DNA from 4 places in the Priestia sp. JNUCC 25 genome. Region 3 is predicted to be linked to each of the others. Evidence: a T-box and tRNA genes for the amino acid it is inferred to sense, from the RefSeq annotation. Region 3 holds a T-box; the other regions hold tRNA genes.

Region 1 (7,542 bases), 2.2 Mb from region 3:
GACACGGCCCAGACTCCTACGGGAGGCAGCAGTAGGGAATCTTCCGCAATGGACGAAAGTCTGACGGAGCAACGCCGCGTGAGTGATGAAGGCTTTCGGGTCGTAAAACTCTGTTGTTAGGGAAGAACAAGTACGAGAGTAACTGCTCGTACCTTGACGGTACCTAACCAGAAAGCCACGGCTAACTACGTGCCAGCAGCCGCGGTAATACGTAGGTGGCAAGCGTTATCCGGAATTATTGGGCGTAAAGCGCGCGCAGGCGGTTTCTTAAGTCTGATGTGAAAGCCCACGGCTCAACCGTGGAGGGTCATTGGAAACTGGGGAACTTGAGTGCAGAAGAGAAAAGCGGAATTCCACGTGTAGCGGTGAAATGCGTAGAGATGTGGAGGAACACCAGTGGCGAAGGCGGCTTTTTGGTCTGTAACTGACGCTGAGGCGCGAAAGCGTGGGGAGCAAACAGGATTAGATACCCTGGTAGTCCACGCCGTAAACGATGAGTGCTAAGTGTTAGAGGGTTTCCGCCCTTTAGTGCTGCAGCTAACGCATTAAGCACTCCGCCTGGGGAGTACGGTCGCAAGACTGAAACTCAAAGGAATTGACGGGGGCCCGCACAAGCGGTGGAGCATGTGGTTTAATTCGAAGCAACGCGAAGAACCTTACCAGGTCTTGACATCCTCTGACAACTCTAGAGATAGAGCGTTCCCCTTCGGGGGACAGAGTGACAGGTGGTGCATGGTTGTCGTCAGCTCGTGTCGTGAGATGTTGGGTTAAGTCCCGCAACGAGCGCAACCCTTGATCTTAGTTGCCAGCATTCAGTTGGGCACTCTAAGGTGACTGCCGGTGACAAACCGGAGGAAGGTGGGGATGACGTCAAATCATCATGCCCCTTATGACCTGGGCTACACACGTGCTACAATGGATGGTACAAAGGGCTGCAAGACCGCGAGGTCAAGCCAATCCCATAAAACCATTCTCAGTTCGGATTGTAGGCTGCAACTCGCCTACATGAAGCTGGAATCGCTAGTAATCGCGGATCAGCATGCCGCGGTGAATACGTTCCCGGGCCTTGTACACACCGCCCGTCACACCACGAGAGTTTGTAACACCCGAAGTCGGTGGAGTAACCGTAAGGAGCTAGCCGCCTAAGGTGGGACAGATGATTGGGGTGAAGTCGTAACAAGGTAGCCGTATCGGAAGGTGCGGCTGGATCACCTCCTTTCTAAGGATTTTTACATGACGTACGTTTTGACACTTTGTTCAGTTTTGAGAGTTCAATCTCTCAATTATAGAAAGCACACTACTTTCTTCTTATCTAAATAAGAAGAATTTTGGTTGCGATTGTTCTTTGAAAACTAGATAACAGTAATTGCTGAGGAAAAGTGAAACTTTTCTTTAATCAAATCAATAAATAACACAACATTATGTTGTACCATTTATTCGCTAATGGTTAAGTTAGAAAGGGCGCACGGTGAATGCCTTGGCACTAGGAGCCGATGAAGGACGGGACTAACACCGATATGCTTCGGGGAGCTGTAAGTGAGCTTTGATCCGGAGATTTCCGAATGGGGAAACCCACTGTTCGTAATGGAACAGTATCTTTATCTGAATACATAGGATATTGAAGGCAGACCCGGGGAACTGAAACATCTAAGTACCCGGAGGAAGAGAAAGCAAATGCGATTTCCTGAGTAGCGGCGAGCGAAACGGAATTAGCCCAAACCAAGAGGCTTGCCTCTTGGGGTTGTAGGACACTCTATACGGAGTTACAAAGGAACGAAGTAAATGAAGCGACCTGGAAAGGTCCGTCGAAGAAGGTAACAACCCTGTAGTTGAAACTTCGTTCCCTCTTGAGTGGATCCTGAGTACGGCGGAACACGTGAAATTCCGTCGGAAGCTGGGAGGACCATCTCCCAAGGCTAAATACTACCTAGTGACCGATAGTGAACCAGTACCGTGAGGGAAAGGTGAAAAGCACCCCGGAAGGGGAGTGAAAGAGATCCTGAAACCGTGTGCCTACAAGTAGTCAGAGCCCGTTAACGGGTGATGGCGTGCCTTTTGTAGAATGAACCGGCGAGTTACGATCCCATGCAAGGTTAAGCTGATAAGGCGGAGCCGTAGCGAAAGCGAGTCTGAATAGGGCGTTTAGTATGTGGTTGTAGACCCGAAACCAGGTGATCTACCCATGTCCAGGGTGAAGTTCAGGTAACACTGAATGGAGGCCCGAACCCACGCACGTTGAAAAGTGCGGGGATGAGGTGTGGGTAGCGGAGAAATTCCAATCGAACCTGGAGATAGCTGGTTCTCTCCGAAATAGCTTTAGGGCTAGCCTCATGTTGTGAGAGTCTTGGAGGTAGAGCACTGATTGGACTAGGGGCCCCCAACGGGTTACCGAATTCAGTCAAACTCCGAATGCCAAAGACTTATCCATGGGAGTCAGACTGCGAGTGATAAGATCCGTAGTCAAAAGGGAAACAGCCCAGACCACCAGCTAAGGTCCCCAAGTATACGTTAAGTGGAAAAGGATGTGGAGTTGCTTAGACAACCAGGATGTTGGCTTAGAAGCAGCCACCATTTAAAGAGTGCGTAATAGCTCACTGGTCGAGTGACTCTGCGCCGAAAATGTACCGGGGCTAAACGTATCACCGAAGCTGTGGATTGACATCTTAGATGTCAGTGGTAGGAGAGCGTTCTAAGTGCTGTGAAGTCAGACCGTAAGGACTGGTGGAGCGCTTAGAAGTGAGAATGCCGGTATGAGTAGCGAAAGACAAGTGAGAATCTTGTCCACCGAATGCCTAAGGTTTCCTGAGGAAGGCTCGTCCGCTCAGGGTTAGTCGGGACCTAAGCCGAGGCTGAAAAGCGTAGGCGATGGCCAACAGGTTGATATTCCTGTACCACCTCCCCGCCGTTTGAGTAATGGGGGGACGCAGTAGGATAGGGTAAGCGCGCTGCTGGATATGCGCGTTCAAGCAGTTAGGCTGATGAGTAGGCAAATCCGCTCATCATAAAGGCTGAGCTGTGATGACGAGGGAATTATAGTACCGAAGTTCCTGATTCCACACTGCCAAGAAAAGCCTCTAGCGAGGCGGGAGGTGCCCGTACCGCAAACCGACACAGGTAGGCGAGGAGAGAATCCTAAGGTGATCGAGAGAACTCTCGTTAAGGAACTCGGCAAAATGACCCCGTAACTTCGGGAGAAGGGGTGCTCTGGTAGGGTGTATAGCCCGAGAGAGCCGCAGTGAATAGGCCCAGGCGACTGTTTAGCAAAAACACAGGTCTCTGCGAAGCCGCAAGGCGAAGTATAGGGGCTGACGCCTGCCCGGTGCTGGAAGGTTAAGAGGAGGGGTTATCCTTTGGGAGAAGCTCTGAATCGAAGCCCCAGTAAACGGCGGCCGTAACTATAACGGTCCTAAGGTAGCGAAATTCCTTGTCGGGTAAGTTCCGACCCGCACGAAAGGCGTAACGATCTGGGCACTGTCTCAACGAGAGACTCGGTGAAATTATAGTACCTGTGAAGATGCAGGTTACCCGCGACAGGACGGAAAGACCCCGTGGAGCTTTACTGTAGCCTGATATTGAATTTTGGTACAGCTTGTACAGGATAGGTAGGAGCCTGAGAAGCCGGAGCGCTAGCTTCGGTGGAGGCGTCGGTGGGATACTACCCTGGCTGTATTGAAATTCTAACCCGCGGCCCTGATCGGGCCGGGAGACAGTGTCAGGTGGGCAGTTTGACTGGGGCGGTCGCCTCCTAAAATGTAACGGAGGCGCCCAAAGGTTCCCTCAGAATGGTTGGAAATCATTCGTAGAGTGTAAAGGCACAAGGGAGCTTGACTGCGAGACCTACAAGTCGAGCAGGGACGAAAGTCGGGCTTAGTGATCCGGTGGTTCCGCATGGAAGGGCCATCGCTCAACGGATAAAAGCTACCCCGGGGATAACAGGCTTATCTCCCCCAAGAGTCCACATCGACGGGGAGGTTTGGCACCTCGATGTCGGCTCATCGCATCCTGGGGCTGTAGTCGGTCCCAAGGGTTGGGCTGTTCGCCCATTAAAGCGGTACGCGAGCTGGGTTCAGAACGTCGTGAGACAGTTCGGTCCCTATCCGTCGTGGGCGTAGGAAATTTGAGAGGAGCTGTCCTTAGTACGAGAGGACCGGGATGGACACACCGCTGGTGTACCAGTTGTCTTGCCAAAGGCATCGCTGGGTAGCTATGTGTGGACGGGATAAGTGCTGAAAGCATCTAAGCATGAAGCCCCCCTCAAGATGAGATTTCCCATAGCGCAAGCTAGTAAGATCCCTGAAAGATGATCAGGTTGATAGGTCAGAGGTGGAAGCGTGGCGACATGTGTAGCTGACTGATACTAATCGATCGAGGACTTAACCAAACTTTTAAAAGCGTAAGCTTTACTCAGCAAACTGTTACCTAGTTTTGAGAGAACAAAACTTTTCCAAAAAAGTCTTGCTTTCTTTATCAAATCATGTATAATATAATATGTCTGGTGGCGATAGCGAAGAGGTCACACCCGTTCCCATACCGAACACGGAAGTTAAGCTCTTTAGCGCCAATGGTAGTTGGGACTTTGTCCCTGTGAGAGTAGGACGTTGCCAGGCTATTATTATTCCACAGTAGCTCAGTGGTAGAGCTATCGGCTGTTAACCGATCGGTCGTAGGTTCGAGTCCTACCTGTGGAGCCAACTGGCCCGTTGGTCAAGCGGTTAAGACACCGCCCTTTCACGGCGGTAACACGGGTTCGAATCCCGTACGGGTCACCATTTATTTTTATCTACATAATAGTGGAGGATTAGCTCAGCTGGGAGAGCACCTGCCTTACAAGCAGGGGGTCGGCGGTTCGATCCCGTCATCCTCCACCACCGTGCCGGTGTAGCTCAACTGGTAGAGCAACTGACTTGTAATCAGTAGGTTGGGGGTTCAAGTCCTCTTGCCGGCACCATTTATATTGGAGGGGTAGCGAAGTGGCTAAACGCGGCGGACTGTAAATCCGCTCCTTCGGGTTCGGCAGTTCGAATCTGCCCCCCTCCACCATTTTTATTGGGCTATCGCCAAGCGGTAAGGCAACGGATTTTGATTCCGTCATGCGTTGGTTCGAATCCAGCTAGCCCAGCCATAGAGAGCCATTAGCTCAGTTGGTAGAGCATCTGACTTTTAATCAGAGGGTCGAAGGTTCGAGTCCTTCATGGCTCATTTTAATAAGCGGAAGTAGTTCAGTGGTAGAACACCACCTTGCCAAGGTGGGGGTCGCGAGTTCGAACCTCGTCTTCCGCTCCATTTCTATATAAAAAAGATATTGGGGCCTTAGCTCAGCTGGGAGAGCGCCTGCCTTGCACGCAGGAGGTCAGCGGTTCGATCCCGCTAGGCTCCACCATACATATAAACATACAACCTTTAAGCAAATTGCTTAAAGGTTTTTTTATGTAGTTTCTACAAATTAGAATTGTATATATATTCAAAAAAGTGTCGAGTTGAGCCATCGCTCATTTAGCCGTTACAATAGGAGAGTAGCAACATTTGTGATGGGGGGACATATTATGAATAAGCTTTCAATTATTGGAGTACCAATGGATTTAGGTCAAACTCGCCGAGGGGTCGATATGGGGCCAAGTGCGATACGATATGCAGGTGTTATTGAACGCATCGAGAATATTGGATATAGTGTAGAAGATAAAGGGAATATTGAAATTGCCTTAGCTGAACGAGTACATAGTGATGAAAATACAAACTTAAAGAATTTAAAAGCTGTAGCAGATGCTAGCGAGAGGCTTGCTCAGACCGTAAGTGATGTTATTACAAATAAAAGGTTTCCTTTAGTACTGGGGGGAGATCACAGCATCGCTATCGGAACACTAGCAGGAGTAAGTCGTCATTATAAAAACTTGGGCGTGATTTGGTATGATGCACACGGAGATTTGAATACAGCAGATACGTCTCCTTCAGGAAATATTCACGGTATGCCATTGGCGGCAAGTATAGGTATAGGAGACGACGCATTGACTCGAATTGGTGGTTATACACCTAAAGTCAAGCCGGAAAATATTGTGATTATCGGAGCACGTTCTTTAGATGAAGGAGAAAAAGAGTTAATAAAGGAAAAAGGGATTAAAGTGTATACGATGCATGAGATAGATCGAATGGGTATGACAAAAGTAATGGAAGAAACAATTTTATATTTGCGTGATAAAACAGATGGCGTTCATCTATCACTCGATTTAGATGGATTGGATCCACATGATGCACCTGGAGTAGGAACGCCAGTTATCGGTGGAATAAGCTACAGAGAAAGTCATTTAGCTATGGAGATGTTAGCAGAATCTCAGCTAATCACTTCTGCTGAGTTTGTGGAAGTAAATCCTATTTTAGATGAACGGAATAAAACAGCTACCGTAGCTGTTGCATTAATGGGCTCACTTTTAGGAGAGAAATTAGTATAAAACATTAGTACCTACCAAAAGGTACATGAAATATATATGAAGATAAAAAAAAGAAGCTCTTAGTTCGGATTCGAGAGCTTCTTTATATAGAGAAAAACTTTTCATATTCATTTAATAAACCATCTAGCTCTGAACTTACTCTCACTACTGTTAGTGATGATAAAGGGTTTTCTGCTGCAAGAGTGACCATGTTATTTCTACATTCTTCAATTTGATTCAAAAGGTTCTCTTTTGTATGAGTCAAGCTTTCCACTCCTCTTCTTTTCATCTATACTAATTACATAACCTACGTACGATCTTTTTAAACGTATTTGACAAATTTTTGTTAAAATAATTAAGCATAAGTGAAACTTTATGATAAAGTACACGTATATATACTATCCCGCAATGGGCGGAGGTAACCGTTACATGGATTTATTATTAAAAAGAAAAATAAAAAAAGTAAAAAAAGGTGACCAGGATGCGTTTGCTGACATAGTAGAATATCACAAGGATAAACTTTTTCATCTATGTTATCGAATGTTAGGAAACCGGGAAGAAGCGCAAGACGCTGCCCAAGAAGCGTTTATTCGAGCCTATGTAAATATTCATAGCTATGACACGAGTAAAAAGTTTTCCACCTGGTTATATCGAATTGCTACAAATCTTTGTATTGATCGAATTCGTAAAAAAAAGCCAGACTATTATTTAGATGCAGAAGTAGCCGGGACCGACGGGTTAAATATGTACTCTCAAATAGCTGCCGATCAGGCCTTACCAGAAGAAGAACTAGAGCAAGTAGAATTGCAAGAATTCATTCAGTCGGAAATATTAAAGCTACCTGAGAAATATCGAACTGTCATTGTCCTAAAATATATAGATGAGCTGTCGTTAAAAGAAATCAGCGATATTTTAGACCTGCCTCTTGGTACGGTAAAGACTAGAATTCATAGAGGACGTGAAGCTTTAAGAAATCGACTTCGCCACTTGTAAGGAGTGAACTAAGAATGAAATGTCCAAAAATGTATGTAAATCTCATTCATGAGCATTTAGATGGAGATATTACAAAAGAAAATGAACTGTTATTAAAAGAGCATTTGCATCAATGCAAAGATTGTCA
Region 2 (7,542 bases), 2.0 Mb from region 3:
CTATAATCAAATGTTGTATGTGGCTGCTGACCAAATTTTGTGATGAAGTAGAAACCTGCTTCAGGATACTTTTCGAATACTTCTTCTAATGAATCATGATACACCACATTTACAAATTCCCAGTAATCCAATCCAGCTCGCTTTAACATTTTATCATCTGTTGAAAAGCCTAACGGCCGAACTAAATGCAGCGTCGTATTTGTTGCTGCACATGTTCGCGCAATATTTCCTGTATTTGCTGGAATTTCTGGTTGAAATAACACTACGTGTACTCCCACAAATTTTCACCTCTGCTAACAAATCTATTCATCATTATACCACTAACTTGCTAAAACGAAAGACTTACCGATCAACGATATGGAAAAAATCATACTTAATCTTTGGCGTGTAAGCCGTTGAATCTTCATAGGCCCAATATCTCATTCGACTATTATACGTGTTCGCATTCACAAGAGGCATACCGTGACCGTCTTTTGCTACAACAATCGTCGTATGATTCCATCTTCCATCTCCTTCAAAATCGTAGCAGATAACGTCTCCCGGGACAAGTTCTCTTGCTGAAGATTTCCTCACAGCCCGAAGTCCTGATTTAGAGTTACTTAAATAGCTGTGCATGGAATGAGCAACTGCCCAGCTATAGCTCCAGGCGTTCCCTCTCATCCACCATCCGTTTGCTTTTTTAGGATATCCCCGCATCGGCGCCTTTCCTGCATGCAAACACTGTGAGATATAGTTGGTGCAGTTTACCTCAAACTGCTTATAACTTTCATTAGGTTTATCCCAATATTTTTCTGCATACTGAACAGCCGCAAGACGATCATAATAAGAGGCTCTTTCTTCGTCTTCCTCTACTTCTTCCACATCCATTTCAACCTCATCTTCAAAAAAGTCCTTTACCAGCAGCTCATCTTGAATAAGCGTATCTTTATAAAAAAGAGCTAAACGATCTTCAATTTCTTCTTCTATATAGAAAAAATCGTTTTGTTTTAAAAATGCCTGAATGTGCACCTTATATAATACTCTAGTTTCTTCCTGATCCGTATGAGCAGATTGAATAGAACCTTTCATATTACATTTTAAAACATCAACTTCTCTTTTTTTTATAAGAGACCGCTTTAGCTCACACTGCTGTTCAATGAAAGGCTTGAAGTCTTCATGCAGCTCACCTTTTACATAGCTGTCCGCACGTGCTTTAATTAAAGTATATAATACATTCCTTTTTGTTAGCATAATGTCACCACTTTTCTAAGCGTTTATTATACGCTATGACTCATTAGCTAACTTTATCAATAAAAATACGGTTTAGATCTCTTGAAGCATCTCTATACCTTTTGACATTTCTTCAATTACTTCTTGGTCCTTTTCTTTTTCTCTTAAGTTCATAAGTGTATCTAACGCTTCTTTATCGCCAATTTTGCCTAACGCCCATGCCGCTGTTCCTCGAATGACAGGGCGAACGTCATTTTTAATTAACTCAATTAAATCTGGAACGGCGGTTTGATCTTTAAAATGGGCCAGTGCAATAATGGCATTACGCTGAATTGGCTTTTTCCCTCTCCAAGAACCTGAAACATGTCCAAATTTCTCTTTGAACTCACGATTACTCATCGTTAAGAGCGGTTTTAATTTAGGCTTCGCAAGTTCTGGGTCAGGCTCCATCTCAGGGTGAAAATGAAAGTCTTTTCCTTTATTTTCAGGACACACAGTTTGACATGTATCACAGCCATATAAACGATTGCCTAATTTACTTCGAAATTCTTCAGCCAGAAACCCTTTTGTTTGGGTTAAAAAAGCAATGCATCGCTGCGAATTCAGCTGACCGCCTGTTACAAGCGCACCCGTAGGACACGCATCAACGCACTTATTACAAGTACCACAACCGTCCTCTATCGGTTTATCAGGAGGAAACGGGATATCTGTTATCATTTCTCCTAAATACACGTAGGAACCGAATTCAGGTGTAATAATGGCACAGTTCTTACCGCTCCAGCCAATACCAGCTCTTTCTGCTACAGCTCGGTCCGACAGCTCGCCTGTGTCTACCATCGATTGAAGGATAGCTGCAGGTACTTTTTCTTTTATGAAGGTTTCAAGCTTTTGAAGCCTATCACGTAGAACCGTATGATAATCTTGCCCCCAAGAAGCACGGCAAAAGATTCCTCGGCGATCTTCCTTTGTGCTCTTTGGTGCATCCTTTAATTTAGAAGGATACGCAAGTGCAATTGAAATAATAGATCTAGCTTTTGGAACAACTAATGTGGGATCTACTCTCTTTTCAATATCAGGTTCTTCAAACCCTGAAGCATAACCTAACTCTTGCTGTGCTAACAATCGATTCTTTAACTCATCAAACATAGAAGCACTCGCAAATCCAATCTTATCGATTCCAATCTCTTTGCTGTATGAAATAATTTCTTCCTTCAACTGATACGCATTCATAGTGAGTAATGGCCTCCTTTCTAAGAAATTCTATATATTCATGCATTGAACTGTTTTCTCGCTCAATGAAATGATAGGATGGTATCTATAAACGAACAAATACTAATTATAATAGAAAGGATCAAAAAAATGAACTTTACATTATCGCCCGCTATTAAACAGCTTTGCCCTTCTTTTAAAATGGGAATCATTCAGTATAAAAATATTGAAGTTGGTGATTCTCCTCAAATGCTAAAAGGACGTCTGCGCCTCTTTCAAGAATCCATTTATTTCGACCTTGAGTCAAAAAAAGTAACAGAATTCGAAGGTGTTAGCGAGTGGAGAAAGCTTTTCAAAACATTTGGAACTGATCCAAGTAAATACCGTCCTTCTATAGAAGCTTTAATTAGAAGAATAGGAAAACAAACGTATTTGCCTTCTATCAATTCTGCTGTGGACATTAATAACTTTTTTTCATTGCAATATGAAGTCCCAATTGGAATTTATGATTCCTCTAATTTAGAAGGCCCCATCGAATTTACTATCGGTAAAAAAGAAGAGTCTTATGAAGCTCTAAATGAACGTAATATTTCTTTAGAAAATAAAATCATTTCAAAAGATGCCCTAGGAGCTTTCGGAAGCCCTTATGTCGATTCTAACCGAGCGTACGTAACTGAAAAGACAACACAAGCTGTACAGTTCATTTATTTAAAGCCTTCACTTTCAGAAGAACAGGCTTATAAACTAACTAAATCCCTAAGTGACATGTTCATTCAAATTCACGGCGGCGAAGCAACCTATCAAGTCATTAACTGATGTACGTAAATATAGCGTCTATCTTGAAAAGATAGACGCTATATTTACGTTAAAAATAAAAAACGCAACATCTCAGCTTTGAAAGCGAGACACTGCGTTGTGATAACAATATGTATGGAGCGGGTGATGAGAATCGAACTCACGACATCAGCTTGGAAGGCTGAGGTTTTACCACTAAACTACACCCGCAAATATTATCAAAATTTGTCGACCGATAAGTAAAAATAAAAACAGGAATCATCCTGTCAAATAAAGCTAAAGTACCGATGGTCGGGGTCGAACCGACACTCCCGAAGGAACACGATTTTGAGTCGTGCGCGTCTGCCAATTCCGCCACATCGGCAAAATAAAAAAGGCAAGTTAAAATTATAAATGGTGCCGAGGGCCGGACTTGAACCGGCACGGTAGTCACCTACCGCAGGATTTTAAGTCCTGTGTGTCTGCCAATTCCACCACCCCGGCAGCTTGTAAATAAATGGAGGCGGCAACCGGATTTGAACCGGTGATAAAGGTTTTGCAGACCTCTGCCTTACCACTTGGCTATGCCGCCATTTACTCAAGACTAAATAACTTTATTAAAATTGGAGCGGAAGACGAGGTTCGAACTCGCGACCCCCACCTTGGCAAGGTGGTGTTCTACCACTGAACTACTTCCGCATATATGGCTGGGCTAGCTGGATTCGAACCAACGCATGACGGAATCAAAATCCGTTGCCTTACCGCTTGGCGATAGCCCAATATTGAAATATGCATATCATTTATAAATGGGGCGACTGATGGGAATCGAACCCACGAATGCCGGAACCACAATCCGGTGCGTTAACCACTTCGCCACAATCGCCACGTATATATGCAATGTTATTTTTATAATTGGCAGGGGCAGTAGGAATCGAACCCACACTGACGGTTTTGGAGACCGTAGTTCTACCTTTAAACTATGCCCCTGTAAATGGTGGAGGGGGGCAGATTCGAACTGCCGAACCCGAAGGAGCGGATTTACAGTCCGCCGCGTTTAGCCACTTCGCTACCCCTCCACAATAACTGTGGTGCCGGCAAGAGGACTTGAACCCCCAACCTACTGATTACAAGTCAGTTGCTCTACCAGTTGAGCTACACCGGCATTTTAAAAACAAATGTTTTTAAAATGGTGGCTCGGGACGGAATCGAACCGCCGACACAAGGATTTTCAGTCCTTTGCTCTACCAACTGAGCTACCGAGCCTTATTAAATTTAAAATGGCGGTCCCGACGGGAATCGAACCCGCGATCTCCTGCGTGACAGGCAGGCATGTTAACCGCTACACCACGGGACCACTTGGTTGCGGGGACAGGATTTGAACCTGCGACCTTCGGGTTATGAGCCCGACGAGCTACCGAACTGCTCCACCCCGCGATGATAATATATGGTGGAGGATGACGGGATCGAACCGCCGACCCCCTGCTTGTAAGGCAGGTGCTCTCCCAGCTGAGCTAATCCTCCACTATTATGTAGATAAAAATAAATGGTGACCCGTACGGGATTCGAACCCGTGTTACCGCCGTGAAAGGGCGGTGTCTTAACCGCTTGACCAACGGGCCACTGTGCTAATTAAATAAAAATGGCGGAGAGCAAGGGATTTGAACCCTTGAGACAGCGTTAACCGCCTACACGATTTCCAATCGTGCTCCTTCGGCCACTCGGACAGCTCTCCAAATGGCTCCACAGGTAGGACTCGAACCTACGACCGATCGGTTAACAGCCGATAGCTCTACCACTGAGCTACTGTGGAATAATAACAGCCTGGCAACGTCCTACTCTCACAGGGACAAAGTCCCAACTACCATTGGCGCTAAAGAGCTTAACTTCCGTGTTCGGTATGGGAACGGGTGTGACCTCTTCGCTATCGCCACCAGACATATTATATTATACATGATTTCCAAAAGAAAGCAAGACTTTTTTGAAAAGTTTTGTTCTCTCAAAACTAGGTAACAGTTTGCTGAGTAAAGCTTACGCTTTTAAAAGTTTGGTTAAGTCCTCGATCGATTAGTATCAGTCAGCTACACATGTCGCCACGCTTCCACCTCTGACCTATCAACCTGATCATCTTTCAGGGATCTTACTAGCTTGCGCTATGGGAAATCTCATCTTGAGGGGGGCTTCATGCTTAGATGCTTTCAGCACTTATCCCGTCCACACATAGCTACCCAGCGATGCCTTTGGCAAGACAACTGGTACACCAGCGGTGTGTCCATCCCGGTCCTCTCGTACTAAGGACAGCTCCTCTCAAATTTCCTACGCCCACGACGGATAGGGACCGAACTGTCTCACGACGTTCTGAACCCAGCTCGCGTACCGCTTTAATGGGCGAACAGCCCAACCCTTGGGACCGACTACAGCCCCAGGATGCGATGAGCCGACATCGAGGTGCCAAACCTCCCCGTCGATGTGGACTCTTGGGGGAGATAAGCCTGTTATCCCCGGGGTAGCTTTTATCCGTTGAGCGATGGCCCTTCCATGCGGAACCACCGGATCACTAAGCCCGACTTTCGTCCCTGCTCGACTTGTAGGTCTCGCAGTCAAGCTCCCTTGTGCCTTTACACTCTACGAATGATTTCCAACCATTCTGAGGGAACCTTTGGGCGCCTCCGTTACATTTTAGGAGGCGACCGCCCCAGTCAAACTGCCCACCTGACACTGTCTCCCGGCCCGATCAGGGCCGCGGGTTAGAATTTCAATACAGCCAGGGTAGTATCCCACCGACGCCTCCACCGAAGCTAGCGCTCCGGCTTCTCAGGCTCCTACCTATCCTGTACAAGCTGTACCAAAATTCAATATCAGGCTACAGTAAAGCTCCACGGGGTCTTTCCGTCCTGTCGCGGGTAACCTGCATCTTCACAGGTACTATAATTTCACCGAGTCTCTCGTTGAGACAGTGCCCAGATCGTTACGCCTTTCGTGCGGGTCGGAACTTACCCGACAAGGAATTTCGCTACCTTAGGACCGTTATAGTTACGGCCGCCGTTTACTGGGGCTTCGATTCAGAGCTTCTCCCAAAGGATAACCCCTCCTCTTAACCTTCCAGCACCGGGCAGGCGTCAGCCCCTATACTTCGCCTTGCGGCTTCGCAGAGACCTGTGTTTTTGCTAAACAGTCGCCTGGGCCTATTCACTGCGGCTCTCTCGGGCTATACACCCTACCAGAGCACCCCTTCTCCCGAAGTTACGGGGTCATTTTGCCGAGTTCCTTAACGAGAGTTCTCTCGATCACCTTAGGATTCTCTCCTCGCCTACCTGTGTCGGTTTGCGGTACGGGCACCTCCCGCCTCGCTAGAGGCTTTTCTTGGCAGTGTGGAATCAGGAACTTCGGTACTATAATTCCCTCGTCATCACAGCTCAGCCTTTATGATGAGCGGATTTGCCTACTCATCAGCCTAACTGCTTGAACGCGCATATCCAGCAGCGCGCTTACCCTATCCTACTGCGTCCCCCCATTACTCAAACGGCGGGGAGGTGGTACAGGAATATCAACCTGTTGGCCATCGCCTACGCTTTTCAGCCTCGGCTTAGGTCCCGACTAACCCTGAGCGGACGAGCCTTCCTCAGGAAACCTTAGGCATTCGGTGGACAAGATTCTCACTTGTCTTTCGCTACTCATACCGGCATTCTCACTTCTAAGCGCTCCACCAGTCCTTACGGTCTGACTTCACAGCACTTAGAACGCTCTCCTACCACTGACATCTAAGATGTCAATCCACAGCTTCGGTGATACGTTTAGCCCCGGTACATTTTCGGCGCAGAGTCACTCGACCAGTGAGCTATTACGCACTCTTTAAATGGTGGCTGCTTCTAAGCCAACATCCTGGTTGTCTAAGCAACTCCACATCCTTTTCCACTTAACGTATACTTGGGGACCTTAGCTGGTGGTCTGGGCTGTTTCCCTTTTGACTACGGATCTTATCACTCGCAGTCTGACTCCCATGGATAAGTCTTTGGCATTCGGAGTTTGACTGAATTCGGTAACCCGTTGGGGGCCCCTAGTCCAATCAGTGCTCTACCTCCAAGACTCTCACAACATGAGGCTAGCCCTAAAGCTATTTCGGAGAGAACCAGCTATCTCCAGGTTCGATTGGAATTTCTCCGCTACCCACACCTCATCCCCGCACTTTTCAACGTGCGTGGGTTCGGGCCTCCATTCAGTGTTACCTGAACTTCACCCTGGACATGGGTAGATCACCTGGTTTCGGGTCTACAACCACATACTAAACGCCCTATTCAGACTCGCTTTCGCTACGGCTCCGCCTTATCAGCTTAACCTTGCATGGGATCGTAA
Region 3 (7,542 bases):
TGTTTACTTATGCTTTTATTTATTCTCGGAAATGCAATTGCTATTATTGCACCCAGCTATGGAATTTTAATGGGAGCTCGTTTAGTTACGGCATTATGTCACGGTACTTTCTTTGGAGTAGGCGCTGTTATTGCTTCACGACTCGTACAACCTCATAAACGTGCAAGTGCTGTCGCAACGATGATGGCAGGTTTAACCATTGCAAATATCATCGGGGTTCCTGTGGGAACATTTATTGGGCAACACTTAGGCTGGAGAGCTTCATTCGGGGCTATTACGATCATGGGGATTATTGCATTTATTGGTATTATTCTGTTTATTCCAAAGCTTGGTCAAGACAAATTAACGGGTCTAAAACAGCAGTTTGCTGCTTTTACTCAACCAAAACTTCTTGTGATGCTTCTTTTAAGCGCAATAGGATGCGGCAGTTTATTTACTGTTTTTACGTACATTACACCGCTTCTTGAAGATGTTACAGGAGTAAGTGAACATAGCGTTACGTGGATACTTGTATTATATGGATGCGGCGTTACGCTCGGAAACGTTGTTGGAGGCAAGCTTGCAGACTGGAAGTTAATGCCTTCGGTTGTAGGTATATTTGCTTTTCTTTGTATTGTGCTGACTATTTTTACGTTTACCGTTAAAAGCCCAACAGCAGCAATTATCACGCTTTTTTTCTGGGGAGCAGCAGCATTTGCTGTAATGCCTGGTATTCAAGTGAAAATTATGAACTTAGCACAGGAAGCACCTGCTTTAGCTTCTACTTCGAATCACTCGTTTGCTAACTTAGGAAATGCTTTTGGCGCCTTTTTCGGGGGCGTGATTATTAACCATATGGGACTTACTTCACTTCCTTGGGTCGGCGCCATTTTTGTAGGAACGGCTTTTGTTATCAGCACTTGTCTTTTTATTGTGGAAACACGCAAAAAACATAGTGAACAATCGTCCTAATTCTCTAACAACCGAACAAAAAATAAAAAAAGAGCCTTTCTTTGCTGAAAGGCTCTTTTTTTACTTTTAACTCGCTTTTTTCATTTCTTTACTTGTTAATCGACTGTGTTTACGAGAATAACCGACATATACAAATATACCAAGCACAATCCATATGCTAAAATACAGCCATGTTGTTTTAGGAAGATTAATCATTAAAAATAAACAAGATAATACAGATAAAATTGGTAAAACAGGTACAAACGGCATTGTAAATCCACGTTTTAAAGTTGGGTGCGTTTTACGTAAGATGATAATGCTGACGCCCACCATGCCGAAAGTTAAAAGAGCTCCGATATTTGCTAAATTCGCAAGTTCTTTTAGATCAATAAACCCTGAAATTAACGCTCCGATAATCCCTACTAGCCAAGTAGAAAGAGTCGGAACTCCTGTTTTCTCATTTGTTTTAGCAAATGCTTTTGGCAGCAAGCCGTCGCGGCTCATGGAGAATAAAATGCGTGTTGCTGCATAAATGTAGGCGAAAATAACAGCCATGATTCCAATGACAGCTCCTGCAGCAATAACTCCTGCCACTGCATTTTGTCCTACTGAATGGAGAACATAGGCCATTGCTTCTGGGACATTCAGTTCTTTGTACGAAACAACTCCGGTCATAACAAGGCATACTGCTACATAAATAATCGTGCAGATCACAAGTGAACTAATAATTCCAATGGGCAAATTGCGCTGCGGATTCTTTACTTCTTCTGCTGATGTAGATAAGGCATCAAAACCTAAGAAAGCAAAAAATACGGCCGCGCCCCCTGTCACAACACCTTCAACTCCATAAGGCATAAAAGGAGTCCAATTAGACGGTTTTACATAAAAAGCTCCTACAATAATAAAGAGAAGGATAATAAATAATTTAACCAGCACCATAAAGTTATTCACTTTTTTACTTTCTTTTGTTCCTCTTGAAAGCAGCCATGTAATAAGAAGTGTAATACAAATAGCAGGAAGGTTCACTAGACCTCCATTTGCAGGTATCGTAATCAATTCTTTTGGCAGTGAAAAACCGAAGCCTTCTAAAAAGTTGTTAAAATAAGAAGACCATCCATTTGCTACTGCTGACATTGTTAACAAATAGACAGAAAGCAACGTCCAGCCCATTAAGTGTGCTACCACTTCGCCGATGGTTGCATATGTATAGGTGTAAACACTCCCAGATACAGGTATAGTTGAAGCAAATTCCGCATAGCACAGCGCTGCAAAACCGCATACAATAGAAGCCAATATAAAAGAAAAAATAACGGCTGGTCCAGCATCGTTAGCAGCTACTAAGCCTGTTAATACTAAAACCCCTGTTCCTATTACGGCTCCAATACCAAGAAGAGTCAAATCGAATGCTCCTAATGTTTTGACTAGAGATTTGTTTTGGCTTTGTTCTAATAATTGCTCGATTGACTTCTTTTTAAATAGTTTTCCCATTGCACTCTCTCCTCTCTGTTGCCACTCATCACTTAAAAAAACTTGAAAATGACGTTTTCCCTATTTGGCTGCGCGTTTTTACTTCAGATACAGAAGTAATTATATAGAAATAATTACTAACTTGTCTATTAGTATACTAATATCATTATATATATTTCAAGAGTTTTTGTAAGCGATTTCTTAATATTGCTCTATTTTGGATTTATAAACTAAATAAAGAGATTATCATTGTGCTTATGTATAATAAGTTTGAATAAAAATAATATTCTAAAAAATTATTTTATATGTTTTTAGATAACTTTTTTACTAACTATCTTCAGATGTAAATTCCTGACCTAGAGATTATTTACAGAACAATGAATGTTTTATCTTACCGGGTGTTATAATGATGAAAACTGAAGTGTATGAAGGGCGGAGAGAGATGCTTAACTTACTTATTGGCTGTATTTTACTAGCATTAGGAGTGTACTTTATGTTTAAATTTCTTTTTTACTCTCCTTCTAAAAAAAAGCGAGATCAGCAGAACATGAACGAACCATCAGATGAGGCTTCGGCTTCAGCTTCATCCCGTACAAACGATTCGAATGGAATAAGATAAATTTTTTTTATAAAATACCGGCGTTTGTCTAAGGCAAAAGTTATACTGCTGATATATATTATCTTATACCCTTCTAGTTCAATATTCCCTTCATTTTGGTGTAAGACAAGATGAAGGGAATCACTATCCGACTTAAAAAAATCGGATTTTTCTATTTAGTAAGGTAAATAGCTTCAATAAACTCTGTTTGAATTCTTTTCTTTATTCAAGTGTACAGCTGCCTCTTCCACACTTACTGTTCCTATATTTTTCTTCCCGTGCTTTCGCATAGCAAGCGATTCATTTTCCACTTCTTTATCTCCTATCACGGCCATATAAGGAACTTTCTGCATTTCTGCTTCTCGAATTTTCAGCCCTATTTTTTCAATGCGATCGTCTACTTCAACACGATACCCTTTTAACTCCAGCTCGTGTTTCACTTTATATGCATATTCCACATGCGGCGGTGCAATAGGCAATAGTTTGAGTTGAACAGGAGCTAACCAAAGAGGAAATTGACCTTCGTAATGTTCAATCAAGATGGCCATAAATCGTTCAACGGAACCGTATATAGCGCGGTGAATCATTACGGGACGATGAGGTTTATTGTCTTCTCCAATATACATACAGTCAAACTTCTCTGGCATTAAGAAATCAAGCTGAACTGTTCCGCACTGCCAGCTGCGACCTAAGGAATCTAAAATATGAAAATCGATTTTCGGCCCATAAAAAGCTCCGTCTCCTTCATTCACCTGATAGTCTAAGCCTTTTTCACTTAACACAGATTGAAGCGACTTTTCTGCTTGGTTCCATGTTTCAATATTTCCCATGAATTTTTCAGGTCGTGTGGATAGCTCCACTTTGTAATCGAAGCCAAAATGTGAGTAAAAGTCATGGATAAACGCTAGAATGCGGCTAATCTCAGCTTCGATCTGACTGAGTTCTACGAATAAATGAGCGTCGTCCTGTGTGAATGAACGGACTCTTAGCAATCCGTTTAAAGATCCAGAAAGCTCGTGACGGTGAACTAATCCAAGCTCTGCGTATCGAATCGGAAGTTCTCGGTAGCTTCTTCGCTTGCTGCTAAACAATAAAATGGCTCCCGGACAATTCATCGGTTTAATCGCATAGTTTTGTTCGTCAACATTTGAAAAATATATATTCTCATGATAGTGCTCCCAGTGCCCTGATTGTTCCCACAGCTCCTGTTTCATCATGATGGGTGTTTTTATCTCTTGATAGCCTGCTTTATAATGCTTTTGTTTCCAGTAGTTCTCTAACTCGTTTCGAATAATCATTCCGTTAGGTAAGAAAAATGGCATACCAGGAGCTTCTTCTATTGACATAAACAGCTCCAGTTCTTGACCTAATTTTTGATGATTTCGCTTTTCTGCTTCCATTTGTTTTGACATGTTCATTCCTCCAATATGTTTTTATTTAACAAAAAAACCGCACTCATCCCTAGTAAAGGGACGAATGCGGCCGTGGTACCACCCTAATTCCGTAAAATACCCATACGTATTTTACGCTTAAAAAGATAACGGTTCTACCGGTTGCGGTTTCAGTGTATACACATTCCCCGCCGCAGCTCCAAGGTGGTAAATTCATTTCGTTTTCTAAGGGTTCTCAGCCAGTGACCCTACTCTCTGTAAAGAAAATTCAAAAATGATTCATGTCCTTTTCATTGCTTGTATATTCTTTTTTTCTACATAAAAAACCGCACTCATCCCTAGTGAAGGGACGAATGCGGCCGTGGTACCACCCTAATTCCGTAAAATACCCATACGTATTTTACGCTTAAAAAGATAACGGTTTTACCGATTGCAGTTTCAGTTATGCACGTTCCCTGCAATAGCTCTAAGGTGGTAAATTAGATGATTTCTTAAGGGCTCTCAGCCAGTGGCCCTATTCTCTGCGAAGAAAACAGCATCTAATTCGTGTCCTTTTCATTGCCAAATACTGTTTATTAGTTGTTAAAAGCGATTATAGTGTATAAATTTAACAGAAGTCAAGAAGTAATTTTTTATTTTTTAATGGTATAGAATTACTTTATGCTTAAATTTTTGAAAAGTTACTTAAGAATACACGGACTGAAAAAGTTTTTTATTATACTATTAACGACTACTTTTCATTCTTATTTTCACCTTTATTTTCATAACAATAAAGGCGAAAAAGAAAGATACTATAAGTCCTTATTTGTTTTATCTAAGCGGTAGTAACGAAGTGAAACCCAATACTATCCCAAATCAGAACAAATAACATAGCACAAGCATTATCAGGTTTTTTATTTATATATTAAAATATTAAATACACCTTTTTCTGCTCACCCAAATAGTTGACTTCAATCCGTAGAAACTATTTTTTATCTATCTTTAGAGGGAAGCTCATCATTCATGCTTCTACTTTGCGGAAAAATCCGTTTTTTCCTGATTTGTTCTTTAAGAATAACATCAAGTTGCCGCTGAACTTTCCTTGTTTCATTTGTCGAAAAATACAGGTGAGCCAGATTTACTGTTTCTAACGGATCCTTGGTCAAATTGTACATTTCAATTTGATCGGGAACACGTGTTGTTTTAAGGGTAGTAAAACTTACAGGGTAACCTTCATATTGCTCCCGGTGATTGACTTTATCTTTTTCTTCAGCTGCTGACCAAAATTGCGGATTATCATGATAACGAGCGTATTTCCAAATTTCCTTTCCTGCCGCTGACGAAAACTCGACAATGACCGCTTGAATGTGATTAGGCTGAACAACTGACGGGTAGCTTTCTCCTAAAAAATTTGTTTGGTGAAGTCCTTTTGTCGGGTCATCATCCGTCATGAAGAAAATCGGTGTTTGCACTTGCTCAAGAGACGATTCTCCTCGAAGTATACCTGACAGGTCTCGCCCAACAAATGGATGTACTTCCGTATGACTTTTTTGTAATTGCTTTTGAACAGCGGAAGCATCGATATTAGCTAAACTAAGCATTGTCGGAATCAAGTCAACGTGACTAGTCATCAGGTCTGTACGTTGATAATTGGGAAATAAACATTTGTTGTGAATGAGAAGCGGAACGTGAATAGATTCTTCATACATGTTGTACCATTTTTGATGTAGTCCACCGTGAGCTCCAAGCAAATCACCATGATCAGAGGTAAAAATAATAATTGTATTTTCATAGAACGAAGATTGTTCGATGGTCCGAAGAACTTTTAAAATTTGTTTATCAACATTTTTTTGCAGCTGATAATACAAGCGCCGGTAGAAGCTAGAATTTGGCGTCGGCTGCAGCGCTTTTGGATAGATGTATTTATAGCTGCTTTGAGCGCTAGGCTTTGTTTGCAAAGATTCTCTAATGGTAGGTGGCGGATCGATGTTCGGAATCGTCTCATCAATAGAAAACTGAAACATAGGAAGGTGTTTGGTAATCGCTCCAAACAGCGCAATGTCATGCGGGTTCACAAACGAACCTACCATGAGCCAAGGCTGCGCAGTCGCTTGATGTTCTAATCGTTGAATAAGCTCTATGATTTCCTCTGCATATATTTCGTCTCGTCCGCTCACTCCAACGGCCGCGGATGAACCAGAATTGTGCGGGTTTCTCCCTTCCGGTTCTGGACCAATCCACCCTGAAAACCCAAACTTTTCAAGCTTATTAGCCTGTTGATAGAGGCACTCTTTCTCTAGATCCGGTATTCCTGTTTGCATCTGGTAGCTAGAAAAAACGTTATGTGTTCCTGGAATTAAGATGTTCTCATCAGAAATGTGCCATTTTCCTTTATAAAAGGTTTGATACCCAGCCTGCTTAAAATAATCTCCCATCGTCGGGATGGTATTAGGCTGCAGCCAAAACATATCAGGATCTTGTGACTTCTTTGCGATACCTTGCGTTTGCGTAACTCCGTGCAAGGAAGGATACTGCCCTGTAAACAATGTGGCTCGACTTGGTGAACAGGCTGTAGAACCGACGTAGTGACGGGTAAATTCCATTCCATGCTGTTTTAAAAATTCATGTGCTTTTAAATGTTTTTTTCGCCACTTTTTTAGTTCTTTACTTTCATATAAGGGTGGAAATCGCTCCTCGTCCACGATAATTAACAAAAAATTAGGCTGCTTCTGCATGTTTACTCCTCCGCGTGTTTATCAAATTTTCTGTATTGATAAACTATGTAAAAAGCACTTTTTTTAGAAGAACGGAGTACGATTCATGTCTTTTTATGCCCAAACAAAAAAGACTTGGAGGATTTCTCTAAGTCTTTCATAGCTCATTTCAATACGATATTCCTTATTTTTTGTATGCTTTTAGCTACTGATTTCGTTTATAGGTACCAATGATACTAGGTATACCTACGATTATGCTTATCATAAAACTCCACATCATATAGCGCCAATCCCCTGTAAAAAGCGCTACTCCCATAAAAAAAACGAGCTGACCAGCAAGAGCTAACCATGAAGCTATCCAAGCAAACATCATATTCTCTTTCACGTTATCACCTCATATTTTTAAGTATGAATGACTTCTTATATTTTACCATTAAATTCCAATTTTAAAGGTTGTTCTACT
Region 4 (7,542 bases), 2.3 Mb from region 3:
CTCTGTTCGTTAAATGCATTTAGCAACTGATTCAATCAATTCTTGAGTAACAAGAATTACTTCTTCGCTTCCTTTGGTCGGTCGAATAATAGTACCGTCTGGAACTTCAATGTCCGATGGAACAATTGCGTTTTCAATATATACGTTAGAACCTATCTTTGCAGTAGGCATGACAACCGTTTTCTTGATCTCAGAACCTGAGCCGATTTGTACACCTGGAAATAACACGGACTGCTCTACGTTTCCTTCAACAACGCACCCTTCATTTACTAATGACTCCACCACGCAGGCGTTTGGCGCGATATATTGAGGAGGCTGATTAGGGTTAACAGAGTATACTTTCCATGAAGAGTCAAATAAATTAAGCTCGTCTTTATCACATAACAAATCCATATTCGCTTCCCACAAGCTTTTTACAGTTCCTACATCTTTCCAATAACCTTGGAATGGGTATGCAATTAGCTTTTTCTTTTCATCTAGTAAAAGCGGAATAACATCTTTACCAAAATCATGGCTTGAATATGGATTGCGTGCATCCATTTCTAAATATTCTTTTAAAATACTCCATTTAAAAATATAAATCCCCATGGAAGCTAGATTGTTTTTAGGACGCTGAGGCTTTTCATCGAACTCCATTACGTCTAGGTCACTATTTGTATTTAAAATACCAAAACGGCTCGCTTCCTCCCAAGGTACTTCAACAACAGAAATCGTTACGTCTGCTTCTTTGTTTATATGATAATCAAGCATATTTTCATAGTTCATTTTATAAATGTGATCACCTGATAGAATCAGTACGTACTCAGGATCATATTGTGTTAAATAGTTTAAATTTTCATAAATAGCACTAGCCGTCCCTTTATACCACTTTACTCCATCTGACTCCGCGTATGGAGGCAATACCGTGACGCCACCATTCCGTCGGTCCAAATCCCAAGCGCTTCCAATTCCAATGTATGAATTGAGAACTAGCGGTTGGTATTGTGTTAACACACCTACTGTTTCAATACCTGAATTTGTACAATTACTTAAAGCAAAATCAATAATTCGATACTTACCACCAAATGGTACAGCTGGCTTTGCTAGATTTTTTGTAAGTGAACTTAGCCGACTACCTTTTCCTCCTGCCAATAACATCGCTACGCATTTCTTTTTTAACATGTTGTTTTCTCTCCCCTCGTTTTCTCTTTGCTCGTAGTATACTAATGCCAAACGGCGGAATATTCATTTCAATGCAAAAAGGTTGGCCGTGAAACGATTCACCCACTGATTTTAATGCCTTTTTATTTACAATGCCTGAACCGCCGTACACTTCGTCATCACTGTTAATAACTTCAATGTACTCTGTCTCAACTGGAACTCCAACTTTGTAAGAATGATATGGATGCTCAGAAAAATTGCTAACAACTATAAAAATCTCCTGATTTTCTTTCGACTTACGAATAAAAGAGAAAATTTGTTGATGATGGTTGTTAACATCAATCCATTCAAATCCATCTGGATTATGGTCTAATTCATATAAAGGCTTGCTTCTCTTATAAATCTTGATGAGATCTTTCATATATCCGTTAAGATTGCGATGCATGTCAAAGTCATAAAGCATCCAATCCAACTCCTCTAAATCTTTCCACTCATCAAATTGCCCAAACTCTCCGCCCATAAATAAAAGCTTTTTCCCAGGGTGTGCAAAGAAATATCCATATAGCAGTCGAAGCTGTGCAAACTTGCGCCAGTAATCACCTGGCATTTTATTAAGTAATGATTTTTTCCCATGTACGACTTCATCATGAGAAAGCGGCAAAATAAAGTTTTCGTTAAACGCATACATTAGTGAAAAGGTCATTTTATCGTGAAGATAGGGACGTCTTTCCACGCCAGCTTCCATGTATGTTAAAACGTCATTCATCCATCCCATGTTCCACTTATAATTAAAGCCTAAACCGCCCTCATACGTAGGTGCTGTAACAAGCGGCCAGTCCGTTGAATCTTCTGCCATCATTAATATCGTTTCATCAGATTCAAAAACAGCTTCGTTCAACTTTTTCAAGAAGCTGACAGCTCCATCATTCACTGCTTTTCCAGAAGAATTTTGCCAATAAAGCATATTAGCTACAGCATCTACTCGAAATCCATCTATATGGAAGTACTCCAACCAAAACAAAGCGTTCGAAATCAGAAAACTTTGTACTTCAGGCTTTCCTAAATCGAAATTAGCTGTTCCCCAAACGTAGTTTTCACGATCGGGTTCTTGTTTGTATTCATAAGTAGGTTCTCCATCGAACATATACAGACCATGTTCATCCTTACAAAAATGCCCGGGTACCCAGTCTAAAAGAACCCCTATATTGTTTTGATGACACTCATCTATAAAGTTCATCAACTCTTTAGGTGTACCGTATCGACTGGTAGCAGAATAGTATCCAATTCCTTGATATCCCCAGGATCGGTCGAGCGGATGCTCAATGACTGGTAATAACTCAATATGTGTAAAACCTTGTTCAGCAATATAAGGAATAAGCTCCTGTGCTAATTCACTGTATGTATAAAGGCTGCCATCTTCATGAGTCCTCCAAGACCCTGCATGCAGCTCGTAAATACACAGTGGTCTTTCATATATATTTTGCTGTTTTTTCTTTCTACGCCAATATTGGTCGTTCCATTTGTAGCCATCCAATGAGTAAACAATAGACGCAGTGTTTGGACGCACTTCACTGAAGAAAGCGTATGGATCTGCTTTTAATTTTTTTTGATTGCTTTGTGTGATGATTTCATATTTATAAATAGTCCCTTGTTCTAATTCAGGGATAAATGTCATCCAAATACCTTCTTCATTAACTTTAACCATTGAATGTTGAAAACCGTTCCATTTATTAAAATCACCTACAACGCTTACACCCTTTGCATGAGGTGCCCACACGCAAAATCGTACGCCTTCAATTCCTTCTACCGTTACCTGATGCGCACCGAAAATAGAGTAACTGCGAAATAAGTTTCCTTCGTGATACAAATGAACATCAAATTCAGTAGGCTGAACCGCTAGATTCACTTTTGCCACCCCTTTAACTTCAAACATAATATACGCACATAATATACGCTTCTTACCACTCATTCCCTTTTACAGTAAAAACATAAACCTTTTCTACAAATATAATAGAATAAATGTTCTTTTAAATTACTCTTTATCCCATACTCTTCATACTTTATTACTTTATGAATAATTCCATATGATATAGGGAAAATCCTGCTTAAAACTTACTTTTTATTCTGAAAATTCATGGTAATTATTCCTAACTATTATTTCTGTTTACTTAATCTTTAAAAAAGCGCAAATAAAAAAGGTTTGCATGTATGCAAACCTTTTTGAGATGACCCGTACGGGATTCGAACCCGTGTTACCGCCGTGAAAGGGCGGTGTCTTAACCGCTTGACCAACGGGCCATATTTAAATTTAAAACGACTGGCGGAGAAGGAGGGATTTGAACCCTCGCGCCGCTTACACGACCTACACCCTTAGCAGGGGCGCCTCTTCAGCCACTTGAGTACTTCTCCATATGGCTCCACAGGTAGGACTCGAACCTACGACCGATCGGTTAACAGCCGATAGCTCTACCACTGAGCTACTGTGGAATATGGTGGGCCTAAGTGGACTCGAACCACCGACCTCACGCTTATCAGGCGTGCGCTCTAACCAGCTGAGCTATAGGCCCTTCATTTGGAGCGGGTGATGAGAATCGAACTCACGACATCAGCTTGGAAGGCTGAGGTTTTACCACTAAACTACACCCGCGTTACTTAAGATGGGGCGACTGATGGGAATCGAACCCACGAATGCCGGAACCACAATCCGGTGCGTTAACCACTTCGCCACAATCGCCGTCTTAAAATGGTGGCTCGGGACGGAATCGAACCGCCGACACAAGGATTTTCAGTCCTTTGCTCTACCAACTGAGCTACCGAGCCAAACAAAATGGCGGTCCCGACGGGAATCGAACCCGCGATCTCCTGCGTGACAGGCAGGCATGTTAACCGCTACACCACGGGACCACTTTGGTTGCGGGGACAGGATTTGAACCTGCGACCTTCGGGTTATGAGCCCGACGAGCTACCGAACTGCTCCACCCCGCGATGATATGAATATGATATAAATAAATGGCGGAGGAAGAGGGATTCGAACCCCCGCGGGCTTTAACACCCCTGTCGGTTTTCAAGACCGATCCCTTCAGCCGGACTTGGGTATTCCTCCGTATATTTATAACAAATGTAACTTATATGGTAGCGGCGGAGGGAGTCGAACCCACGACCTCACGGGTATGAACCGTACGCTCTAGCCAGCTGAGCTACACCGCCATATTATTCGTTACAATTATTCAGTTTAATTGGTGGAGCCTAGCGGGATCGAACCGCTGACCTCCTGCGTGCAAGGCAGGCGCTCTCCCAGCTGAGCTAAGGCCCCTTAAATGGTCGGGAAGACAGGATTCGAACCTGCGACCCCTTGGTCCCAAACCAAGTGCTCTACCAAGCTGAGCTACTTCCCGTTTATGGCGCGCCCGAGAGGAGTCGAACCCCTAACCTTTTGATCCGTAGTCAAACGCTCTATCCAATTGAGCTACGGGCGCTTATTAAAATGGTGCCGAGGGCCGGACTTGAACCGGCACGGTAGTCACCTACCGCAGGATTTTAAGTCCTGTGTGTCTGCCAATTCCACCACCCCGGCAGGACTTATATATGTGGAGCGGAAGACGAGGTTCGAACTCGCGACCCCCACCTTGGCAAGGTGGTGTTCTACCACTGAACTACTTCCGCGCATATATGAAATTAATGAAAGATGCGGGTGAAGGGACTTGAACCCCCACGTCGTAAGACACTAGATCCTAAGTCTAGCGCGTCTGCCAATTCCGCCACACCCGCGTGTGAATATAAATGGTGAGCCATGAAGGACTCGAACCTTCGACCCTCTGATTAAAAGTCAGATGCTCTACCAACTGAGCTAATGGCTCGAAAAAAATGGTGCCGGCAAGAGGACTTGAACCCCCAACCTACTGATTACAAGTCAGTTGCTCTACCAATTGAGCTACACCGGCGTGCAATCTCTGACTTAAATAGTCGATGGTGGAGGATGACGGGATCGAACCGCCGACCCCCTGCTTGTAAGGCAGGTGCTCTCCCAGCTGAGCTAATCCTCCGATATATAAGCCTGGCAACGTCCTACTCTCACAGGGACAAAGTCCCAACTACCATTGGCGCTAAAGAGCTTAACTTCCGTGTTCGGTATGGGAACGGGTGTGACCTCTTCGCTATCGCCACCAGACATATTATATTATACACTATTTTATAAAGAAAGCAATACTTTTTTTCGAAAGATTTATTCTTTCAAAACTAGATAACAGCTTGCTGAGTAAAGCTTACGCTTTTAAAGTTTGGTTAAGTCCTCGATCGATTAGTATCAGTCAGCTACACATGTCGCCACGCTTCCACCTCTGACCTATCAACCTGATCATCTTTCAGGGATCTTACTAGCTTGCGCTATGGGAAATCTCATCTTGAGGGGGGCTTCATGCTTAGATGCTTTCAGCACTTATCCCGTCCACACATAGCTACCCAGCGATGCCTTTGGCAAGACAACTGGTACACCAGCGGTGTGTCCATCCCGGTCCTCTCGTACTAAGGACAGCTCCTCTCAAATTTCCTACGCCCACGACGGATAGGGACCGAACTGTCTCACGACGTTCTGAACCCAGCTCGCGTACCGCTTTAATGGGCGAACAGCCCAACCCTTGGGACCGACTACAGCCCCAGGATGCGATGAGCCGACATCGAGGTGCCAAACCTCCCCGTCGATGTGGACTCTTGGGGGAGATAAGCCTGTTATCCCCGGGGTAGCTTTTATCCGTTGAGCGATGGCCCTTCCATGCGGAACCACCGGATCACTAAGCCCGACTTTCGTCCCTGCTCGACTTGTAGGTCTCGCAGTCAAGCTCCCTTGTGCCTTTACACTCTACGAATGATTTCCAACCATTCTGAGGGAACCTTTGGGCGCCTCCGTTACATTTTAGGAGGCGACCGCCCCAGTCAAACTGCCCACCTGACACTGTCTCCCGGCCCGATCAGGGCCGCGGGTTAGAATTTCAATACAGCCAGGGTAGTATCCCACCGACGCCTCCACCGAAGCTAGCGCTCCGGCTTCTCAGGCTCCTACCTATCCTGTACAAGCTGTACCAAAATTCAATATCAGGCTACAGTAAAGCTCCACGGGGTCTTTCCGTCCTGTCGCGGGTAACCTGCATCTTCACAGGTACTATAATTTCACCGAGTCTCTCGTTGAGACAGTGCCCAGATCGTTACGCCTTTCGTGCGGGTCGGAACTTACCCGACAAGGAATTTCGCTACCTTAGGACCGTTATAGTTACGGCCGCCGTTTACTGGGGCTTCGATTCAGAGCTTCTCCCAAAGGATAACCCCTCCTCTTAACCTTCCAGCACCGGGCAGGCGTCAGCCCCTATACTTCGCCTTGCGGCTTCGCAGAGACCTGTGTTTTTGCTAAACAGTCGCCTGGGCCTATTCACTGCGGCTCTCTCGGGCTATACACCCTACCAGAGCACCCCTTCTCCCGAAGTTACGGGGTCATTTTGCCGAGTTCCTTAACGAGAGTTCTCTCGATCACCTTAGGATTCTCTCCTCGCCTACCTGTGTCGGTTTGCGGTACGGGCACCTCCCGCCTCGCTAGAGGCTTTTCTTGGCAGTGTGGAATCAGGAACTTCGGTACTGTAATTCCCTCGTCATCACAGCTCAGCCTTCATGATGAGCGGATTTGCCTACTCATCAGCCTAACTGCTTGAACGCGCATATCCAGCAGCGCGCTTACCCTATCCTACTGCGTCCCCCCATTACTCAAACGGCGGGGAGGTGGTACAGGAATATCAACCTGTTGGCCATCGCCTACGCTTTTCAGCCTCGGCTTAGGTCCCGACTAACCCTGAGCGGACGAGCCTTCCTCAGGAAACCTTAGGCATTCGGTGGACAAGATTCTCACTTGTCTTTCGCTACTCATACCGGCATTCTCACTTCTAAGCGCTCCACCAGTCCTTACGGTCTGACTTCGCTGCACTTAGAACGCTCTCCTACCACTGACATCAAAGATGTCAATCCACAGCTTCGGTGATACGTTTAGCCCCGGTACATTTTCGGCGCAGAGTCACTCGACCAGTGAGCTATTACGCACTCTTTAAATGGTGGCTGCTTCTAAGCCAACATCCTGGTTGTCTAAGCAACTCCACATCCTTTTCCACTTAACGTATACTTGGGGACCTTAGCTGGTGGTCTGGGCTGTTTCCCTTTTGACTACGGATCTTATCACTCGCAGTCTGACTCCCATGGATAAGTCTTTGGCATTCGGAGTTTGACTGAATTCGGTAACCCGTTGGGGGCCCCTAGTCCAATCAGTGCTCTACCTCCAAGACTCTCACAACATGAGGCTAGCCCTAAAGCTATTTCGGAGAGAACCAGCTATCTCCAGGTTCGATTGGAATTTCTCCGCTACCCACA

What was found. A T-box is a leader RNA that pairs with one kind of tRNA and senses whether it is charged. The one in region 3 lies ahead of thrS (threonine--tRNA ligase), so its partner is inferred to be a tRNA-Thr.
Region 1: it has a tRNA-Thr gene. The T-box ahead of thrS (threonine--tRNA ligase) is inferred to sense a tRNA for this amino acid. The anticodon was not compared.
Region 2: it has a tRNA-Thr gene. The T-box ahead of thrS (threonine--tRNA ligase) is inferred to sense a tRNA for this amino acid. The anticodon was not compared.
Region 4: it has a tRNA-Thr gene. The T-box ahead of thrS (threonine--tRNA ligase) is inferred to sense a tRNA for this amino acid. The anticodon was not compared.

The regions. Positions count from the first base shown of each region.
Region 1 is NZ_CM132211.1:155,764-163,305, forward strand. It holds rRNA gene JNUCC25_RS00900 (16S ribosomal RNA) at 1-1,219, shown strand, start outside; rRNA gene JNUCC25_RS00905 (23S ribosomal RNA) at 1,446-4,381, shown strand; rRNA gene rrf (5S ribosomal RNA) at 4,492-4,607, shown strand; tRNA gene JNUCC25_RS00915 (tRNA-Asn) at 4,617-4,691, shown strand; tRNA gene JNUCC25_RS00920 (tRNA-Glu) at 4,695-4,769, shown strand; tRNA gene JNUCC25_RS00925 (tRNA-Val) at 4,793-4,868, shown strand; tRNA gene JNUCC25_RS00930 (tRNA-Thr) at 4,873-4,948, shown strand; tRNA gene JNUCC25_RS00935 (tRNA-Tyr) at 4,957-5,040, shown strand; tRNA gene JNUCC25_RS00940 (tRNA-Gln) at 5,048-5,122, shown strand; tRNA gene JNUCC25_RS00945 (tRNA-Lys) at 5,127-5,199, shown strand; tRNA gene JNUCC25_RS00950 (tRNA-Gly) at 5,209-5,283, shown strand; tRNA gene JNUCC25_RS00955 (tRNA-Ala) at 5,305-5,380, shown strand; gene rocF (arginase) at 5,544-6,443, shown strand; gene JNUCC25_RS00965 (aspartyl-phosphate phosphatase Spo0E family protein) at 6,526-6,687, opposite strand; gene sigW (RNA polymerase sigma factor SigW) at 6,852-7,415, shown strand; gene JNUCC25_RS00975 (anti-sigma factor family protein) at 7,430-7,542, shown strand, end outside.
Region 2 is NZ_CM132211.1:405,223-412,764, reverse strand. It holds gene trmL (tRNA (uridine(34)/cytosine(34)/5-carboxymethylaminomethyluridine(34)-2'-O)-methyltransferase TrmL) at 1-278, opposite strand, end outside; gene JNUCC25_RS02255 (amidase domain-containing protein) at 343-1,230, opposite strand; gene queG (tRNA epoxyqueuosine(34) reductase QueG) at 1,303-2,439, opposite strand; gene JNUCC25_RS02245 (B3/B4 domain-containing protein) at 2,569-3,234, shown strand; tRNA gene JNUCC25_RS02240 (tRNA-Gly) at 3,350-3,423, opposite strand; tRNA gene JNUCC25_RS02235 (tRNA-Leu) at 3,496-3,577, opposite strand; tRNA gene JNUCC25_RS02230 (tRNA-Leu) at 3,608-3,696, opposite strand; tRNA gene JNUCC25_RS02225 (tRNA-Cys) at 3,711-3,784, opposite strand; tRNA gene JNUCC25_RS02220 (tRNA-Gly) at 3,817-3,891, opposite strand; tRNA gene JNUCC25_RS02215 (tRNA-Gln) at 3,897-3,971, opposite strand; tRNA gene JNUCC25_RS02210 (tRNA-His) at 4,000-4,075, opposite strand; tRNA gene JNUCC25_RS02205 (tRNA-Trp) at 4,106-4,179, opposite strand; tRNA gene JNUCC25_RS02200 (tRNA-Tyr) at 4,185-4,268, opposite strand; tRNA gene JNUCC25_RS02195 (tRNA-Thr) at 4,279-4,354, opposite strand; tRNA gene JNUCC25_RS02190 (tRNA-Phe) at 4,380-4,455, opposite strand; tRNA gene JNUCC25_RS02185 (tRNA-Asp) at 4,471-4,546, opposite strand; tRNA gene JNUCC25_RS02180 (tRNA-Met) at 4,550-4,626, opposite strand; tRNA gene JNUCC25_RS02175 (tRNA-Val) at 4,638-4,713, opposite strand; tRNA gene JNUCC25_RS02170 (tRNA-Glu) at 4,737-4,811, opposite strand; tRNA gene JNUCC25_RS02165 (tRNA-Ser) at 4,833-4,924, opposite strand; tRNA gene JNUCC25_RS02160 (tRNA-Asn) at 4,928-5,002, opposite strand; rRNA gene rrf (5S ribosomal RNA) at 5,012-5,127, opposite strand; rRNA gene JNUCC25_RS02150 (23S ribosomal RNA) at 5,237-7,542, opposite strand, start outside.
Region 3 is NZ_CM132211.1:2,397,441-2,404,982, reverse strand. It holds gene JNUCC25_RS12195 (MFS transporter) at 1-951, shown strand, start outside; gene JNUCC25_RS12190 (amino acid permease) at 1,018-2,418, opposite strand; gene JNUCC25_RS12185 (hypothetical protein) at 2,804-3,016, shown strand; gene thrS (threonine--tRNA ligase) at 3,190-4,407, opposite strand; T-box leader at 4,461-4,689, opposite strand; T-box leader at 4,729-4,954, opposite strand; gene JNUCC25_RS12175 (sulfatase-like hydrolase/transferase) at 5,358-7,100, opposite strand; gene JNUCC25_RS12170 (hypothetical protein) at 7,285-7,464, opposite strand.
Region 4 is NZ_CM132211.1:4,694,558-4,702,099, forward strand. It holds gene JNUCC25_RS24580 (glucose-1-phosphate adenylyltransferase) at 10-1,161, opposite strand; gene glgB (1,4-alpha-glucan branching protein GlgB) at 1,112-3,073, opposite strand; tRNA gene JNUCC25_RS24590 (tRNA-Glu) at 3,367-3,438, opposite strand; tRNA gene JNUCC25_RS24595 (tRNA-Ser) at 3,459-3,549, opposite strand; tRNA gene JNUCC25_RS24600 (tRNA-Asn) at 3,553-3,627, opposite strand; tRNA gene JNUCC25_RS24605 (tRNA-Ile) at 3,631-3,707, opposite strand; tRNA gene JNUCC25_RS24610 (tRNA-Gly) at 3,714-3,787, opposite strand; tRNA gene JNUCC25_RS24615 (tRNA-His) at 3,799-3,874, opposite strand; tRNA gene JNUCC25_RS24620 (tRNA-Phe) at 3,885-3,960, opposite strand; tRNA gene JNUCC25_RS24625 (tRNA-Asp) at 3,969-4,044, opposite strand; tRNA gene JNUCC25_RS24630 (tRNA-Met) at 4,049-4,125, opposite strand; tRNA gene JNUCC25_RS24635 (tRNA-Ser) at 4,151-4,243, opposite strand; tRNA gene JNUCC25_RS24640 (tRNA-Met) at 4,271-4,347, opposite strand; tRNA gene JNUCC25_RS24645 (tRNA-Ala) at 4,378-4,453, opposite strand; tRNA gene JNUCC25_RS24650 (tRNA-Pro) at 4,459-4,535, opposite strand; tRNA gene JNUCC25_RS24655 (tRNA-Arg) at 4,540-4,616, opposite strand; tRNA gene JNUCC25_RS24660 (tRNA-Leu) at 4,626-4,714, opposite strand; tRNA gene JNUCC25_RS24665 (tRNA-Gly) at 4,729-4,803, opposite strand; tRNA gene JNUCC25_RS24670 (tRNA-Leu) at 4,827-4,908, opposite strand; tRNA gene JNUCC25_RS24675 (tRNA-Lys) at 4,922-4,997, opposite strand; tRNA gene JNUCC25_RS24680 (tRNA-Thr) at 5,006-5,081, opposite strand; tRNA gene JNUCC25_RS24685 (tRNA-Val) at 5,108-5,183, opposite strand; rRNA gene rrf (5S ribosomal RNA) at 5,193-5,308, opposite strand; rRNA gene JNUCC25_RS24695 (23S ribosomal RNA) at 5,418-7,542, opposite strand, start outside.